Linked DNA regions of Nisaea sediminum. The protein of the gene in region 1 interacts with the protein of each later gene in a pairwise test. Links are inferred from orthologs where the notes say so. Each region holds a gene or a part of one and is shown on either strand. Other genes may lie near its edges.

The links.
Region 2: the proteins of IG122_RS15895 (region 1) and sfsA interact in binary tests that used the Escherichia coli proteins (3 or more experiments, as listed by UniProt). The link is inferred for Nisaea sediminum from one-to-one orthologs.

What each region holds. Positions count from the first base shown.
Region 1 is NZ_JACZCQ010000006.1:808,643-813,090, forward strand. The notes cover bases 1,564-4,448. They hold IG122_RS15895 (glutamate-5-semialdehyde dehydrogenase), read right to left. Parts: upstream 3,706-4,448; coding sequence 2,422-3,705; downstream 1,564-2,421. Other genes in these bases: rsfS (ribosome silencing factor), read right to left, coding at 1,564-1,665; IG122_RS15890 (nicotinate-nucleotide adenylyltransferase), read right to left, coding at 1,739-2,389; proB (glutamate 5-kinase), read right to left, coding at 3,749-4,448. In the rest of the region: gpmI (2,3-bisphosphoglycerate-independent phosphoglycerate mutase), read right to left, coding at 1-682; 23S rRNA (pseudouridine(1915)-N(3))-methyltransferase RlmH, read right to left, coding at 717-1,175; more of rsfS, read right to left, coding at 1,255-1,563. UniProt on the Escherichia coli protein: Catalyzes the NADPH-dependent reduction of L-glutamate 5-phosphate into L-glutamate 5-semialdehyde and phosphate. The product spontaneously undergoes cyclization to form 1-pyrroline-5-carboxylate.
Region 2 is NZ_JACZCQ010000003.1:232,688-237,239, reverse strand. The notes cover bases 546-3,534. They hold sfsA (DNA/RNA nuclease SfsA), read right to left. Parts: upstream 2,404-3,534; coding sequence 1,687-2,403; downstream 546-1,686. Other genes in these bases: IG122_RS06135 (enoyl-CoA hydratase), read left to right, coding at 3,254-3,534; IG122_RS06140 (competence/damage-inducible protein A), read left to right, coding at 2,473-3,264; map (type I methionyl aminopeptidase), read right to left, coding at 744-1,565; radC (RadC family protein), read right to left, coding at 546-676. Also shown: more of radC, read right to left, coding at 1-545; more of IG122_RS06135, read left to right, coding at 3,535-4,036; IG122_RS06130 (hypothetical protein), read left to right, coding at 4,049-4,444; IG122_RS06125 (hypothetical protein), read left to right, coding at 4,498-4,552. UniProt on the Escherichia coli protein: Binds to DNA non-specifically. Could be a regulatory factor involved in maltose metabolism.

The sequences.
Region 1 (4,448 bases):
CCGCATAGGCGCGGTCGATTTCGGCCAGCGGGTCCTCGGCCTTATTTCCTTCCGCTTCTGCAATGACCTTGTAGGCCTGCTCCACCCGTTCCCAGCGCTTGTCGCGGTCCATCGCGTAGAAGCGGCCCGAAATCGTGGCGATGCGGGCGCCTTCCGGAAGGTCTGCCAAAAGCCGCTCGATGTCTCCGCGGGCGCTCTTCGGCGGCGTGTCGCGGCCGTCGAGAAAGGCATGCACCAGCACCTCGACACCGGCCTGCGTCAGGGCGCGGGCGAGGGCGGCAATGTGGGTCTGGTGGGCGTGAACGCCGCCGGGCGAGGTCAGGCCGAGCAGGTGGCAGCGGCCGGTCCCGGCCTTCGCCGCCTCGATCAGCTTCAGAAGTTCCGGGTTCGTCGCCAGCGAGCCGTCGGCGACGGCGGCGTCGATCCGCGGCAGGTCCTGCATGACGACGCGCCCGGCGCCGAGATTCATGTGCCCGACCTCGGAATTACCCATCTGCCCGTCCGGCAGGCCGACATCGGCGCCGCTGGCGCGCATCCGCCCGCTCGGCCCGGCGGCGGTCAGGCGGTCGACATTCGGGGTGTTGGCGAGCAGGACGGCGTTGTTGTCGCGCTCGGCGCGCTGGCCCCATCCATCCATGATGCAGAGGACGACGGGACGCGGTTTCTGTGTCTGATCTGTCATGATGCGGCGGTTATAACGTGTTCAAAGGCGCCGGTCATTCCCGATGATAGGGATGTCCGGCCAGAATCTGCTGCGCGCGGTAGAGCTGTTCGGCGATCATGCCGCGCACCAGCATGTGCGGCCAGGTCGCCCGGCCGAGGGAGAGCAGAAGATCGGCCCGCTTGCGGCAGTTCTCGTGATGTCCGTCGGCCCCGCCGATCAGGAAGACGATGTCTCGCACACCTTCGTCCCGCCAGGTGCCGATCTTCTCGGCGAACTCGGCGCTCGACAGCGTCTTTCCGCGCTCGTCCAGCACCACGACGATCGCGCCGTCCGGGACCTGTGCCAGCAACTGGCCGGCTTCCTCCTCCTGCAGCTGCTCCGGCGGCAGCTTGCGGCGGATGTCCACTTCCTTCAGCTCGAGGGGCCAGGTCAAACGGCCGCGGTAATGGGCGTACAGATCGGCATGCACGTCGCGGCGCGCCTTGCCGACCGCGGCGAGGGTCAGTTTCACAGTCTCTTACCTCCGGACCGTATCTATCGGGCGGGCGCCCGTCCGTGCCTGTAACGCCGCGCCCCGATCCGGTCAGTCCTCAGGCGTGCGCCATCTCGCGGGGCCCGTGCGCGTCGCCGATCTGCACGACCTTGGCATGCGCCGGCGGCTCGCCGCCCCACATCTTCTCGAGCGCGTAGAACTCGCGGACTTCCGGACGGAAGAGATGGACGATGATGTCGCCGGCATCGATCAGAACCCAATCGCCCTGCGACTGGCCCTCGACCGAGATGCCCTTCACACCGACGGATTTGAGCTTTTCGACGAGATGCTCCGCCATGGCGGAGACTTGGCGGGTGGATCGCCCGCTTGCGATCAGCATGTGATCGCTGATGGAGGATTTGCCTTCGAGGTCGATGACGACCAGATCCTCGGCCTTGCTGTCGTCGAGCGAGCGAGAGGCCAGTTCGACGAGGCTTTCCCGGGACGGGAGAGCGGCTTTTTTCTGTATGACTGTCTCCTTTCGCGCCAAGGGGCGCTAAGCCGATAACGTTGCGGCACCGCCGTTCCAGAACGGCACCAACTCATTGCATTTGTCGGGTTCGACCTTTGCTGTCCGGCCGATCCGATCCGTAGCGGATACTGGTCGCGGACAACGCGTTCAACGGGGTGTGAAAGAACACCCACGCCGGTGCCCGTCGTCTGCCGAGGCGCCAGCCGGACCGTTGCCGGATGCGGGCCTTGGCAAAACGGCGGGCCGCCGGGCCCGACAAGGCCCTTAAAGAATAGGTTGGCCGGTCGAAAACTGCAATGACGACACTGTTGAAGATTTGTTGCCATTCCGCCCAGCGGTGAAAGCCGACCAGATTGTCGGCACCCATGACCCAGATGAAACGGGTGAAAGGCGCTCCGGCGGCGAGGGATCCGAGCGTATCGGCGGTGAAACGGGTGCCGAGCAGCACCTCGATATCGGTGACCCTGATCCGGGGATGACCCCGCGCCAGCCGTTCGGCGGAGGCCTTGCGCTCTTCGAAGGGCGCCATATCGTCGGCCGTCTTCAGCGGGTTCTGCGGCGAGACCATCCACCAGACCTCGTCCGCCCGCAGCTTCTGCAGTGCCAGCAGGGCGATGTCGAGATGACCCTCGTGCGCCGGATTGAAGGAGCCGCCCATGATCGCGACGGTCCTGCCGCGCACGGAGGCGAGCAGGCGGCGGGCTTCGGGATTTTCGATCATGGGGTCACTGTAGGCGGGAAGCCTCGCCCGGTTCAGGGCCGCGTCTGGCCAGAGCCGGTCACGACATATTTAAAACTGGTGAGCTGCTCGGCGCCGACCGGGCCGCGCGCGTGCATCTTGCCGGTGGAGATGCCGATCTCCGCGCCCATCCCGAACTCGCCGCCGTCGGCGAACTGGGTCGAGGCATTGTGCAGCACGATGGCGCTGTCGACATGGGAGGTGAAGCGCGCCGCCGTCGCCGCGTCCTGCGTGACGATGCTGTCGGTATGGTGCGAGCCGTAGCGGTTGATATGGTCGATCGCCGCGTCCAGCCCGTCCACCACGCGCACGGAGAGCACGGCGTCCAGATATTCCGTCGACCAGTCCTCCTCCGTCGCTTCCTGCATCGAGGGAACGATCCTGCGCGCGGCCTCGTCGCCTTTCAGCAGGCAGCCTTTCTCGGCGAGCGCCTCTGCGATGGCGGGAAGCTGCGCCTCGGCGACCTTCGCATCGACCAGCAGCGTTTCCGCTGCGCCGCAGACGCTGGTGCGGCGCATCTTTGAATTGAGCACAATGTCGACCGCCATCGCCGGATCGGCGGCCCGGTCGACATAGACGTGATTGACGCCGTCGAGATGGGCGATCACCGGGATGCGGCTCTCGCGCTGCACCCGCTCGATCAGGCTCTTGCCGCCGCGGGGCACGATGATGTCCACATGCTTCGTCATGGTGAGCAGGGCGCCGACCGCCGCCCGGTCGCGGGTCGGGATCAGCTGCACCGCCGCTTCCGGCAGACCGGCTTCCTTCAGGCCCTTGTGAAGACACTCGACCAGGGCGTTGGAGGAGTGAAAGCTCTCCGAGCCGCCGCGCAGGATCGCCGCATTGCCGGACTTGAGGCAGAGGCTGCCCGCATCGGCGGTCACGTTCGGACGCGATTCGTAGATGATGCCGATGACCCCGAGGGGCACGCGCACGCGGGCGATCTTCAGGCCGTTCGGGCGCTCCCACTCCGCCATCACGGCGCCGATCGGATCGGGCAGGGCGGCGACGTCCTCGATGCCCTGGGCGATGGCTTCCACCCGGCCGGCATCGAGCTTGAGGCGGTCCATGAGCGACTCGCGCACGCCCTTCTCGCGGGCGAAGGCGAGGTCCTTCTCGTTCGCGGCGAGGATCTCCGGCAGCGCATTGCGGATCGCCGCGGCGGCTGCGGTGAGCGCCGTGTTCTTCTGCTCCGTCGTGGCCAGCGCGAGCGCGGCGGAGGCCTTGCGGGCCGCGGCGCCGAGACCGGCCATCATCGTTTCGATGTCGGAATCGTCTGTCCGGGCGATATCAAGCATGGCCATGGGTCCGTTCGCTCCCAGTTTTCCCGGCGCGCCCGCCTCAGCGGTCGAGCACCAGATCGTCTCTGTGGACCAGTTCGTCGCGGCCACGGTAGCCGAGGATCCGCTCTATTTCACGGGATTTGTGCCCGGCGATCCGCCGCGCATCGGCGGCGCCATAGGCCGAAAGCCCGCGCGCGACGGGGCGTCCGTCGGCGTCGAGGATCTCGATCAGGTCGCCGCGCTCGAAATTGCCGCCGACCTCTGTCACCCCGGCGGGCAACAGGCTCTTGCCGCGCTTCAGCGCCTTCAGCGCGCCCTCGTCGAGGCTGACATTGCCTTTCGGCGTCAGCGAGCCGGCGATCCAGTTCTTGCGCGCGCCGCGCGGCGAGGTGGCGGCGGCGAACCAGGTGACGCGCGCACCCTCCTCGATCGCTTTCAGCGGATGCGGGTCGTGCCCCCGCGCGATCGCCATCCGGCAACCGGCGGCCGACGCGATCTTGCCGGCGGCGAGCTTGGTCACCATGCCGCCCGAGGCGTATTCGCTGCCGACGGTGCCGGCCATCTCTTCGACCGCGGTGTCGATCCGTTCCACATGCGGAATGTGCTCGGCGGCGGGATTGTTCCGCGGATCGGCGGTATAGAGCCCGTCGATGTCCGAGAGCAGGATCAGGGTGTCGGCGCTGACCATCTGGGCGACCCGGGCGCCGAGCCGGTCATTGTCGCCGTAGCGGATCTCCTCGGTCGCGACCGTGTCGTTC
Region 2 (4,552 bases), on another replicon or contig:
TGAAGCTTGTATGTGCGGCGCGGCCGACGATGATGTGGTCGTGCAGCACGATGCCGAGCACCGAGGCCGCCTGGCGGATCTGGTTCGTCATCTCGATATCCGCCCTCGACGGCGTTGTGTCCCCGCTCGGATGATTGTGCACCAGGATGAGGGCGGTCGCGCCGAGATCGAGGGCGCGGGCGACCACCTCGCGCGGGTAGACCGGCGTGTGGTCGACGGTGCCTTCCTGCAGCACCTCGTCGGCGATGATCCGGTTCTTCTTGTCGAGGAAGAGCACGCGGAACTGCTCGCGCTTGGAGAAACCCATGGCGGCCCGGCAATAGGCGATGAGCTGGTCCCAGGAGGAAACGACGGCGCGTTCGCGCACTTGCTCCTGCATCAGCCGGACGGCGGCGGCGCGCACGGCCTTCAGCGCGATCGCGGTGCTCTCGCCGACTCCGCGGACCTTCATCAGGTCTTCCGCCGGGGCAGAGATGATCTCGGAGAAACTGCCAAAGCGATCCAGCAGCATTTTCGCCAGCGGCTTCACGTCACCGCGCGGGCGCGACTGGAACAGCACCAGTTCCAGAAGTTCGTAATCCGCCACCCGGTCCGGTCCGGTCTTCAGGAAACGGTCGCGGAGCCGGCGACGGTGGCCGGCATTGTAATCAGGGTTCAGAAGATCGTCGCGTGGCACGGAAGCGTCCTCCCCTCGGGATCCTTGGCATTGGAGTCATGGGAGGGGCGGGACGGTTTTCCGGGGATCAGATCTCGTAGGGCGGCTTGGTATAGCCCTTGGGCGAGAGCGTGAAGATCTCGCAGCCGTCGGCGGTGACGCCGATGGAATGCTCGAACTGGGCCGAGAGCGAGCGGTCGCGGGTCACCGCGGTCCACCCGTCCGGCAGGATCTTCACCGCGTACTTGCCGTCGTTGATCATCGGCTCGATGGTGAAGAACATGCCTTCCTGAAGCACCGTGCCTTCGCCCTTGTTGCCGTAATGCAGAACGCTCGGCGGGGCATGGAAGGTGCGGCCGAGGCCGTGGCCGCAGAAGTCGCGCACGACGGAGCAGCGCTGGTCTTCCGCGTATTTCTGGATCGCATAGCCGACATCGCCGAGCGTCGCGCCGGGCCGTACCTGCTCGATGCCGAGCATCAGGCAGTCATAGGTGATGTCCATCAGGCGGCGGGCCTTCACGCTGACCTTGTCGCCGACGCCGTACATCCGGCTGGTGTCGCCATGCCAGCCGTTCAGGATCACGGTCACGTCGATATTCAGAATGTCGCCGTTCTCGAGCTTCTTCGGACCGGGAATGCCGTGGCAGACGACATGGTTGATCGAGGTGCAGATCGACTTCGGGAAGCCCTTGTAGCCGAGCGGCGCGGGCGTCGCGCCATGCTTCAGGATGAAGTCGTGGCAGAGCCTGTCCAGCTCTTCCGTGGTCACGCCGGGCTGAACGTAGGGCGTCAGGTAGTCGAGGGTTTCGGCGGCCAGCTTTCCGGCCTGCCGCATGCCCTGGAAATCGAGCGGACCGTGCAGCTTGATGGCGCGGGAAGACTCATCCTGGGCGAGTGAAGGATCTTGCATTCTGTTCCATTTTGCGCGGTCCGGGCCGCGCCCTGTCTCTTGAGTGTCCGCCATAAATGCGGTCCGGGGCATCCAGCGTCAAGTCAATCCGCGCCGCGTGCCCGTGTCGCGGAGCCGCCCGTCAGGGCCAGACGACGGGGAGGGGACGGCGCACCGAGATCGCCTCCGGGGTGATATCGCAATCGTAGCAGATCGCCTCGACACCCGCCGCGCGGGCGGTGCGCAGGGCTTCGGCATAGCCCGGATCGATGTCCTCGGCGACGCAGAACCGGTCGCAATCCATCCGCTGCACGAGATAGACCATGACCGCCCGGTTGCCTTTCGCCACCTCGTTGCCGAGCTCGACCAGGTGCTTCGCGCCGCGCTTCGTGACCGCGTCCGGAAACTCGGCGGCGCCCGGATTGGGGCCGTCGTCCCGTTTCAGATGTACGTTTTTTACCTCGGCATAGCAGATGCCCTTGGCCGGATCCTCGAGATAGAGGTCGATGCGGGAATTCTCCCCGTAGCGCACTTCCCGGCGGAGAGCCGCGTAGCCCGCGAGCTCCTCGATCGCGCCGCTTCTGACGGCTTCCTCGACGATGGCGTTCGGGTGCCCGGTATTGATGCCGACAAGGCCGCCGTCGGTTTCGATCAGCTCGAAGGTGTAGGCGAGCTTGCGCTTCGGATTGTCCGATTTCGAGAGCCAGACCTTCGAGCCCGGCTCCTGCAGCCCGATCATGCCGCCGGGATTGGGGCAGTGCGCCGTCACTTCCGTTCCGTCGGCGAGCCTTACATCCGCGAGGAAGCGCTTGTAGCGCTGGATCAGGATGCCTTCGTGGAGCGGTGTCGGAAGTTGCATCGGGACGTCCGTTGTTTCATGGTTCGCTTGCTCTAAGTTCCCGAGACCTCATAGCAATCCCGGTCCGCCATGTCAGACGAAACCGTCACCTCCGCCTTTCTCATCATCGGCAACGAAATCCTTTCCGGCCGTACCAAAGACAAGAATCTCGGCTTCCTCGCCGAGAAGCTGACCGAGGCCGGTATCCGCCTCTCGGAAGTCCGCGTCGTGCGTGACGAGGAGGGCGAGATCGTGGAGGCCGTGAACGCGCTGAGGGCGCGCTACACCTACGTCTTCACCTCGGGCGGCATCGGGCCGACCCATGACGACATCACCTGCGCCTCCATCGCCGCCGCCTTCGGCCTGTCGGTGATCCGCAATCCGGAGGCGATGCGGCGCATGGAGATCCATTACAAGACCATCGGCCGCGAGTTCAACGAGGCGCGCAAGAAGATGGCCGAGACGCCGGAGGGCGCCGAGCTAATCGACAACCCGGTCTCGACCGCGCCCGGCTTCATCATCGGCAACGTCCATGTCATGGCGGGCGTGCCGAGCGTCTTCCAGGCGATGGTGCTGGAACTGCTACCGAAGCTGAAGCACGGCGCGAAGATGCTGTCACGGGCGGTGAGCTGTACGCTGGGTGAGGGCGTGGTCGCCGAGGCGCTGGGCGAGATCCAGTCGCGCTACGGCGATGTCGAGATTGGCAGCTACCCGTATTTCCGCGCCGGCTATTTCGGCACCACGCTGGTGGCGCGCGGCACCGATGTCGCGCGGCTGGAGGCGGCCGCGGAAGAGATCCGGCAAATGATCCGGGACAAGGGCGGCGAGCCGATCGAGGCGAGGCCGGAAGAAGACACCGAGGAGACGCAGAATGCCGGTTGAGACCGAGCGCAAGGAGGTCGGCACCGGGAGCGTGGTCACGCTGACCTGGGACAATGCCGAGAAGCTCAACATCGTCAATTCCGAGGGGATTGGCGCGCTGACGCTGGCGATCTCCGAGCTGGAAGAGGATGACAGCCTGCGTGCCCTGGTGCTGCGCGGGAAAGGGAAGAAAGCCTTTATCGGCGGCGCCGACATCAACGAGATGGCCGCCTGCGATCCGGAGAAGGCGGAAGCCTTCATCTCCCGGCTGCACGGCCTGATGAAGGCGATCCGCGAGTGCCGCGTGCCGGTGATCGCGGCGATCGACGGCTACTGTCTCGGCGCGGGCATGGAAATCGCCGCCTCCTGCGATATCCGGATCGCCAGCGACGAGGCGAAGTTCGGCATGCCGGAGGTCAAGGTCGGCATTCCCTCGGTGATCGAGGCGGCGCTGCTGCCCCGGCTGATCGGCTGGGGCAAGGCGAGCTACCTCGTCTACACGGGCTCGATCGTCGATGCGCGCACCGCCCGCGACTGGGGCTTCGTCGAGCGTTTGGTGACATCCATGTCGCTGCCGGAAATCGCCGCCCAGACTGCGCGGGAGATCGCCGAGGCCGGACCGGTCGCGATCCGCATCCAGAAGCAGCTGCTCAAGGTCTGGGAGGAAGAGCCGCTCGAAGCCGGCATCGAGTCCGGGATCGAGGCTTTCGCCGCGGCCTACGAGACCGGCGAGCCACAGGCGATGATGCGGGCCTTCCTTGACGCCAAGAAGGCCAAGAAGGGCGCCGCCTGAGCCATGGGCCGGATGGCCGCGCTTCCGGTCCTGTTCACGATGCTCCTGCTCGGAGCGGGGCTGGCGCGCGCGGCCACGATCGACGGTGTCTGGGGCTTCGTCGGCGCGGACGGAGAGGCCCGTTGCAGCGGTACCGTCGTGCTGGTCTTCCGGGACGGGAAATATGCGCGGGTGCTGCCCAAGCTCGGAACGCTTTCGGGTGAGAAAGTCTATGTCTTCGGAACCTCTACCTATCTGATCTCCGGAGACCGCCTGGAGGTCGCGCCGGTCTATACCTGGACCGCGCCCGAGCCGGGGCGGTCCTACCTGATCCGGCGTGGCGCCGAGCCTGCGCTGGTGCGAGAAGGCGAGCAGCCGGCGACCCTCCGGCCTTGCCCGGAGCTCGATGCTAGTCAGTTGATTCAGTGATGCTTTCGGGCGCATACTTGGACGTCTGACAGGCAGACGGGAGGACCGGTCCCATGGCTGATCAATTCTCCAGCGCGGAACCGCAGGACGAAACCCCTGCACGACGGC